Linked DNA regions of Botrimarina mediterranea. The protein of the gene in region 2 interacts with the protein of the main gene of each other region in a pairwise test. Links are inferred from orthologs where the notes say so. Each region holds a gene or a part of one and is shown on either strand. Other genes may lie near its edges.

Region 1 (2,899 bases), 3.5 Mb from region 2 along the record:
CATTGCGGAACTCGACCTTACCGGCCTTGTATTCATTAACAACGGTGGCCGGATCGGGCGTCACCGTTCCGGCACGGGGCGATGGCATCAAGCCACGCGGGCCAAGCACCCGACCCAGCGGGCTGATGGTCTTCATCATGTCGGGGGTGGCGATACAGACGTCGAAGTCCGTCCAGCCGTCCATGATCCTCTTCGCTAGCTCGTCATCACCGACATGGTCGGCGCCGGCTGCCTCGGCCGCTTTCGCGGCGGGACCCTTCGCGAACACGACGATCCGCTGAACCTTGCCGATGCCGTTAGGCAGCACGATCGAGCCGCGGACAATCTGATCCGCTTGCGTGTGGTCGACGCCTAGACGCATCGCCACCTCGACCGACTGGTCGAACTTCGCGGCGTCGAAGCTCTTCAGAGTCGCGACCGCTTCGCTGAGCGGCAGCGCGTCGGCCGGCCGCTTCTTATTAGCGGACTTCAACCGCTTACTTACTTTAGGCATCGCTGCTTCACTCCCCGGTGACGGGTGAAAGGCCCTGCGCCAGCTGCCAAGCCGCGTTGGGGCGATAGGGGGGAAGTGTGGTCCAAACCGCCGGCTCACGGGGTCCGGCGTCCCACCTTCGGTGCGTCGCTTAACTCGAATCGACTAATTTGCGCTTTTTAGCCCTCGACCACAAGCCCCATACTGCGGGCCGTGCCGGCAATCATCCGCGACGCGTGCTCCAGGTCGCGGGCGTTGAGGTCGTTCATCTTCATCTTGGCGATGTCTTCCAGCTGGGCCTGGGTCACCTTGCCGACCTTGGTCTTGTTCGGCACGCCGGACCCCTTGGCCAAGCCGGCCGTCTTCTTCAGCAGCACGGCTGCGGGGGGGCTCTTGGTGATAAACTCGAACGAGCGGTCGTTGTAAACGCTCACCACGACCGGGATCATCATCCCGTTTGCTTCGCGCGTGGCGTCGTTGAACGCCTGCACGAACTGGCCGAGGTTCACGCCGTACTTACCGAGCGCCGTACCAACCGGCGGCGCCGGCGTGGCCTGCCCGCCCGGGATCTGGAACTTCGCTTGTCCGACTAATTGCTTCGCCATCTTTGATTCTTCCTCAGGCCGCCGCCCCTCGAGGCGTAAGCCCGCTTGCTAAAGCTTTTCTACCTGCCAGTATTCCAGTTCGACGGGCGTCGAACGGCCGAAAATGCTGATCATTACCGTGATCTTGCCACTCTGCTGATCGATCGTGTCGACGTCGCCCTCGAAGTTCTCGAAGTTTCCGTCGATGACCTTCACCTTGTCGCCTTCGGCGAACTTGATGTTCAGCTTTGGCGCGTCGTCTTCGCCCTGCTCGCCCTCGTCCTTGGGCAGGATCTTAGCGATGTCGGCCGGGCTCATTGGGATCGGCTTGCCGGCCGCCCCCGTGAAGTCACCGATGCCCGACGTCTCGCGGATCGCGAACCACGTGTCGTCGTTGACGTGCATCTGGACGGCGATATAGCCCGGCCAGATCTTTCGTTCGACGGTCTTCTTCTTGCCGCTCTTGAACTCCGTGACCTTCTCGGTCGGGACGATGATCTCGCCGAAATAGCGGTCGATCCCCTCGATGGCCACCTTGCGCCTTAGCGCGTCCGACGCGGTCCGCTCGCGGTTGCTCTGCACCTTGAGGATGTACCACTCAAGCTGGATATCCTCGTCGAACTCGCCGGCGCCGAGCTCCTCGATGGGCCCGGCGGGGGACTCCTCGACAGGCTCGTCGTCGTCCATCTGGGCCTCGAGCTCGTCGAGCTCGCGGATCAACGCCGCCTTCGCCAGGGCCGCTTCGTCCGGGGCCGCCTCTTCAACGGGCGTCGTGTCGACCGCATCGGCATCCGGCAAGCCGCCATCAGCGGCAGCGGACGTTTCGTCCACGGCTTCGGGCTGCTTGGAGTCGGTAGGTAGCGTTTCGTCGCTCAACGTAACCTCGTCTCGGTGGGCCGGCTCGTGGCGGGCCCGATGATGTCAGACACCGCTCAACCGAACAGACCGGCGATATCCGTAAGCATCTGCCCCGACAGCACCCACTTCAGGATCCAGTCGTACAGAAACAGCAGCGCCGCTAGGCCGAAGATCACGAAGATCACAACGCCCGACGCCTTGAACAACTCATTCTGAGTCGGCCAGCTCACCTTGCCCATCTCCGCCTCGACGGCGATGAGGAACTCGGCGAACTTGGGGAACTGGATCAAGCGGAACGCCGCCCAGCCCGTAACGGCCAGGAAGGCCAAGGGGACGCCGATCGATACGTTGTCGCCGAACCCCTCTCCTTCAAGCCAATTCCGCAGCGACCAGGCGCCTGACGCCAGCACGACGCCGATTGCGATCAACGTCCACTGCCGGGCGTAGCGCCCTTGCTTCGGCTTGAAGAGCCTGAGCTGGAACAGTTCTTGGAGGTAAGCGGTCACCGTGTTTGCCTTCGTCGCGATGGCGGTCAATGCCCGCCCTGTCTCGTACCCGCTGGCCATCCCTTAGCCGGCGGCGTGCATCCTGCGGTTGTGTCGCATCCGTCGATCAACTTTCAATCGCGACCGGTCGGCCGCCGGTCAGCAGGGGCGGTGGGACTCGAACTCACAACCCCCGGTTTTGGAGACCGGTGCTCTGCCAATTGAGCTACGCCCCTAATAACAGAAGCCCGAATGACGAATTCCGAATGACGAAGGGGCTACCGCCGCCTATTCGTCATTCGTCATTCGTGCTTCGTCATTACAACTACTCGATAATCTTCGTCACGATGCCCGAACCGACCGTCTTGCCACCCTCACGGATAGCGAAACGGGCGCCTTCGTCCATCGCGATCGGCTTGGACAGCTCGACCACCAGCTTGGCGTTGTCGCCAGGCATGCACATCTCGGCGTCGCCCGCCAGGTTGGCGGTGCCGGTGACG
Region 2 (5,508 bases):
CTGGTGCAGGTTCAGGCGGCCGGGGTGGTCGTTGAACGCGAAGGCGTCGTTGTCGTCACGCGAGAAGCGGGTGTTCTGCGTGTGGAAACCGATCTGGGTCCAACCGCCGAACGTAATCGGGCTGCAGCCGCACGGGTCGAGGTAACCCTGGAGCGTCCAGGGGTCGCCCAGGCAGCAGTCGCCCAACAGGCCGCACGTCGAGCCGCAACCGCAGGCGTCGCCGCAGCAAGACTCGAGGCCGCAAGAGGGCTCCGCGGCGCAATTAGGCTCGACCGCACAGTTGGGTTCGGCCGTGCAGCTCGGCTCGTAGCCGCTGCTCGGCGCAATGTTGTACGCCACATCGCTCGTCACGGCGGGATTCGGCGGCGTGACCGACGGCAGCGTATCGACCGGCTGGTTGTAGTAAGTTTCGTACTGCAGCGGGGCGGGGGCGACCGAGGCCGGTTGGGCGACTTGGTCGGCCGCCGCATACCCGGCGACGGCAAACGCCGTCAGCCCGGCAAGGGCGTGACGCTTCATAGGACTCGCAGCTCCAGGAGCGGGTGGGCGGGGGCTAGCTGCCAAGAGAGGGAATCGGGCGCAGACCACCGCAAGGCCTGCGTCGCTAGCTAGCACAGATATCGCCAAGCAGCGGGCCACGGATGAACCGAGAAGCGGAGTCGCCTGCTAGAAATGCTGGCGCCGCGTTAGACCTTGCCGGAGCGCGAAGGGCTAACGGTTGGGCAAAAAATGTGGGAGGGGTCTCCAGACCCCGATTACGCGCACCATGCCGTTAAAGCATGGACACCGTAATCGGGGTCTGGAGACCCCTCCCACAATTTGACCTCACCAACGCGTCTACGCCGTGGCGTTGAGCACGTCGGCGAAGAGGGCATCGACGAACTCGTCGGGGTTGAACGGCGCCAAGTCTTCGTGGCTCTCGCCGAGGCCGACGTACTTCACCGGCAGTCCCATCTGTTGGCGGATCGAGACGACGACGCCCCCCTTCGCGGTGCCGTCGAGCTTCGCCAAGACAATGCCCGTGCATCCCGCCGCCTCGGCGAACTTGCTCGCTTGGCTAATGCCGTTCTGGCCCGTCGTGGCGTCGAGCACCAGCAGCACCTCGTGCGGCGCGCCGGGGAGGGCCTTGGCGAGCGCCGCGCGGATCTTCGTCAGCTCGGCCATGAGGTTCGACTGCGTCTGCAACCGGCCGGCTGTGTCGATGATCGCCACGTCGATCTCTTCGCCGAGCGCCTTCTCGACGGTCTGATAGCCAACCGTCGCCGGGTGGGTGCCGCTCGGGGCGGTGACGATGCCGGCGCCGAGACGCTCGGCCCAGATCGTCAGCTGCTGCACGGCCGCCGCGCGGAACGTGTCGCCAGCGCCGAGCAGCACGCTCTTGCCGTCCCGCTTGAATTGGCTGGCGAGCTTGGCGATCGAGGTTGTCTTCCCCGCGCCGTTGACGCCGCAGACCATCACGACCGTCGGGCCACTCGTGGCGAACTCGATCGGCGATGCGGGCTGGTGCATCAGCTCTTTGAGCTTCGCCTTGAGGACCTCGACGACCTCTTCGAGTTGCACGACACGGCCGCGGAGCTGTTTGCCGATCTCGGCGACGAGGGCCTCGGTCGAGTCGTAGCCCATATCGGTTCGGAAGAGGATGCCGCGGATCTCCTCCAAGAACCCCTCGTCGATCAGCCGCCCCTCGCTCTTGAAGAGGTCGCGGATGTCCGTGTTGAGGACGGCGCCCGTCTTTTTGAGACCGGCTTTGATGCGGCTGAAAAAGCCCATGTGGAGGGGGTGAGGCTTGAGGCGACAGGCTTGAGGACGCGCACCGATGGCGAAGCCCTCGATTGTCTTGCCTCAGGCCTCAAGTCTCAAGCCTCAGGCCTTCCCCTCAGCCTCAACCGACTTAAGTCGGTCCAAGATCCCGTTCACAAAGCCGCCCGACTGGGCGCTGCCGTAACGCTTTGCTAGCTCGATCGCCTCGTTCACGGCGACAGCGAACGGCGTCTCGCCGTGAATCACCTCGTAAGCGGCGATCCGCAGGATGTTGCGTTCGGCGCCCGCCATCCGCTTGAGGCTCCAGTTCTGGGCGATCTGGCCGAGCCGCTCGTCGAGGGCCTCGCGGTTCTGCCGGACACCGAGCACCAGCCGCAGGGCAAAGTCCTCGCCGTCCTGGTTGTTGAGCCGGCCGTGGAGGAACTCGGTCAGCTCGGCGGCCGTGCCGCGCGGGTTCACGTCGTCCTCGAAGAGGATCTGGAGGGCGACTTCACGGGCGCGGCGGCGTAGGGACATCAGCGTGGGGGCAGCGGTTTTCGGAGCGGCGGCTTAGTCTTCCATGATAACCGCGGGGGAGCGGAGAACGCCAAGGGGCGGGGGCGCGATGCTGCTCAATGGCTTGCATTTCCCGCGAATCGCCGAATCGGACTTTGTCCACCGGCAGCGCAAACGTCCGCTAGAACGCATCCTCGGCGATCTGGCGCGGGTCTGGCGCGGTCCGACGCAGGCGAGCCGTCAGCGTGAGCGCCCGGAGTGCGTCGGGGGTCACGGCTGGCCAGGGGGGTACCCGCTTCACTCCGGTCGCTGACGCTCCCGGCGAACCGGCAACTACGACGTGGGCAGCGCCTTGAGGATCGCCGCCATCCGCAAAGCGGCTTCGGCGCACTCGACGCCCTTGTTGCCCACGGCGCCGCCGGCGCGGCTGAGGGCTTGCTCCATCGTGTCGCACATCAGCACGCCGAACAACACCGGCAGCGAGTGCTCGGTGGCGATCCGCATCAGGGCTTCGGTGACGCCGTGGTTGATCCAGTGGTCATGGGCCGTCTCGCCCTTGATGACCGCGCCGAGGGTCACGATCCCCGCATAGCGGCACGTGTCGGCGAGCCGCTGCACAACGACAGGGATCTCCCAAGCGCCCGGCACCCAAACGACATCGACCCCCTCTTCCGCAACGCCCGCTTCCTTAAAGCTCGCGACGGCGCCGTCGGCGAGCTTGGCGGTGACGGCCTTGTTCCACTCCGAGACGACGACCGCATAGCGGGCGTTCTTGGCGGCGTCAGCGGCGGGTTCAATCACGTTCGGCATCGGGTCGCAGACTCACTCGTTGGGGCTGTTTAGGGAACCACGACGACACAAAGAGCACAAAGGACGGTGAAAGGAAAGAGCCCACGAATTCCACGAATTATCACGAATCCGTTGCATAAGATTCGAGTCAATTCGTTTGATTCGTGGGCTCTTTGTTCTTCGTGTCCTTCGTGTCTTTGTGGTTCTCTTCTAGTCCTTCAATGACATCAAGAACTCCGCGTTCGACTTCGTCTTCCCCAGACGCGTTGTCAGCAGGTCCATCGCTTCGGGGGCGTTCATCTCCGAAAGGACGCGGCGGAGGACGTTGACACGGCGGTGCTCTTCGGGGTCCATCAGCATCTCTTCGCGGCGCGTGCCGCTGCGGTCGATGTCGATGGCGGGCCAGATCCGCTTATCCACGAGCTTGCGGTCGAGGAAGATCTCTTGGTTGCCGGTGCCTTTGAACTCTTCGAAGATCACCTCGTCCATGCGGCTGCCGGTCTCAATCAATGCCGTAGCGATGATCGTTAGCGAGCCGCCCTCTTCGACCTTGCGGGCCGAGCCGAAGAAGCGCTTGGGGCGCTGCATCGCGTTGGCGTCGAGGCCGCCGGAGAGGACCTTGCCGCTCGGCGGGCACTCGGAGTTCCACGCCCGCGCGAGCCGCGTCACCGAATCGAGGAAGATCACGACGTCGCGGCCGTACTCGACCATCCGCTTGGCCTTCTCGATAACCATCTCTGAGACCTGCACGTGGCGGGACGGCGGCTCGTCGAAGGTGCTGGAGATGACTTCGCAGTTGGGGCCTTTGACCTCGCGCTCCATGTCGGTGACCTCTTCGGGCCGCTCGTCGATGAGGAGCATCATCACATAGGCGTCCGGGTAGTTCTTCAGGACGCTGCGGGCCATCTTCTGCATCAGGATCGTCTTGCCGGCGCGCGGCGGGCTGACGATCAGGCCACGCTGGCCGAAGCCAATCGGCACGATCAGGTCGATGACCCGCATCGCGACCTCTTCGGGCGTCGTCTCCATGGCGATCCGCACGTCGGGGTGAACCGCCGTCAGATCGTCGTAGGGGATCTTCTTCGTGAGCTTGTTCGGGTCCTCGCCGTTGATCGACTCGACACGGAGCAGCGCGAAGTAACGCTCGTTCTCCTTCGGCGGCCGGATCGTGCCGGAGACCGTGTTGCCGTTGCGGAGGTTGAAACGGCGGATCTGGCTCGGCGAGACGTAGATGTCGTCCGGGCAAGAGAGGTAGTGATAGTCGGGGCTGCGGAGGAAGCCGAAGCCGTCCGGCAGGATCTCGAGCGTCCCCTGCCCCACCATCATCCCCTGGAGCTTCACGCGCTCTTTGAGGATGCGGAAGATCAGGTCCTGCTTCTTGAGGCCGGCCGTGTTCTCGACGCCTTCGCTCTCGGCGATCTCCAGCAACTCTTGCGTGGAGAGCTGTTGCAGCTCGGCGATGTGGATGTTCTGGTCGGGCTCGGTCGCCTTGGCGATCGCGCCGCCGCTACGCCGGACACGCTCGGCCGCCTTGTCGAGCTCTTCGGCGATCGACAGGGGCTCTTCGTTGTCGAGTTGGCGGAGCAGTTCCTTGTCGATCTGCTCGCTCGGGGCGCCGTGCCGCGCGGGGCGACGCAGGTGGGGGCCGCCGGTGCCGGACGGGCCGCCGCCGCGGTTGCGCATACCGCGTAGTGGTCCACGGCCCGACGACGTTGTGCCGCCGGACTCGTAGTCGGATTCTTGATCGGGAGCGTTATCGGCCATGATGAGGGCTCCAGTCGCCGCGCAGTCGTCCTAGATCGACGGTTCTACCTACCGGGAGGCAGGAAAAGAGCTGCACGGGGACATCGGGAAGGTCCAGCAGACGGGCCAGGGCGAACGCCGAGGGCCAGCCGAGCCGGAGAGGTCGAGGTGGGATGTAGGAGTAGGAATGGTTCGCCACACGGGCGGGCAGGACCACCGAAACGAAGCGGGTCGCGTCAGTGGGAGCAGCGGGGGTCACACCCCAGCGGCCATCGCGGTGGGCGAAGGCCTGTCGCGGGGCGTCCGGGCGGCAAGCGAGAACCGTCCGCCGACCGGACCGTCTCAGTATGCCAAACCCGTGCTGCCGTTGGTAGCGAAATCGGCGCTCGAAGAGTCCGATTTGAGGGAAAACGCAATCGCCCGGTTTGGTAGGGCTGGGTTAACCCTGGGCCTCACCGGTAACCCAAGTCCGCCAGACCCGCTCCACCGCCTCCCGGGCGGCGGTTTCGCTATCCCCCGGGATGATCTCGTCAGCGGCCGCCCGCTTCTCCTCGATCGGCATCTGCGACGCTTCCCGACGGGCCAGTTCCTCCGCCGACCAGCCCCGCACGGCGGCCCGCTGCCGGCGAATCTCCAGCGGCGTCTCGACAAACAGAACCGCGTCGCACTCGTCGGCCCAACCGGCTTCGAACAGCAACGGGATGTCGAGCACCGCGACCG

The links.
Region 1: the proteins of rho (region 2) and nusG interact in binary tests that used the Escherichia coli proteins (3 or more experiments, as listed by UniProt). The link is inferred for Botrimarina mediterranea from one-to-one orthologs.

The regions. Positions count from the first base shown.
Region 1 is NZ_CP036349.1:5,657,147-5,660,045, forward strand. Bases 30-2,899 are described here. They hold nusG (transcription termination/antitermination protein NusG), read right to left. Parts: upstream 1,933-2,899; coding sequence 1,126-1,932; downstream 30-1,125. Other genes in these bases: rplA (50S ribosomal protein L1), read right to left, coding at 30-493; rplK (50S ribosomal protein L11), read right to left, coding at 652-1,077; secE (preprotein translocase subunit SecE), read right to left, coding at 1,989-2,420; tuf (elongation factor Tu), read right to left, coding at 2,725-2,899. In the rest of the region: more of rplA, read right to left, coding at 1-29. UniProt on the Escherichia coli protein: Part of the processive rRNA transcription and antitermination complex (rrnTAC). The complex forms an RNA-chaperone ring around the RNA exit tunnel of RNA polymerase (RNAP).
Region 2 is NZ_CP036349.1:2,183,694-2,189,201, reverse strand. The notes cover bases 2,533-5,508. They hold rho (transcription termination factor Rho), read right to left. Parts: upstream 4,810-5,508; coding sequence 3,256-4,809; downstream 2,533-3,255. Other genes in these bases: coaE (dephospho-CoA kinase), read right to left, coding at 5,228-5,508; ribH (6,7-dimethyl-8-ribityllumazine synthase), read right to left, coding at 2,590-3,066. Outside these bases: Spa11_RS08785 (porin), read right to left, coding at 1-519; signal recognition particle-docking protein FtsY, read right to left, coding at 838-1,770; transcription antitermination factor NusB, read right to left, coding at 1,864-2,277. UniProt on the Escherichia coli protein: Facilitates transcription termination by a mechanism that involves Rho binding to the nascent RNA, activation of Rho's RNA-dependent ATPase activity, and release of the mRNA from the DNA template.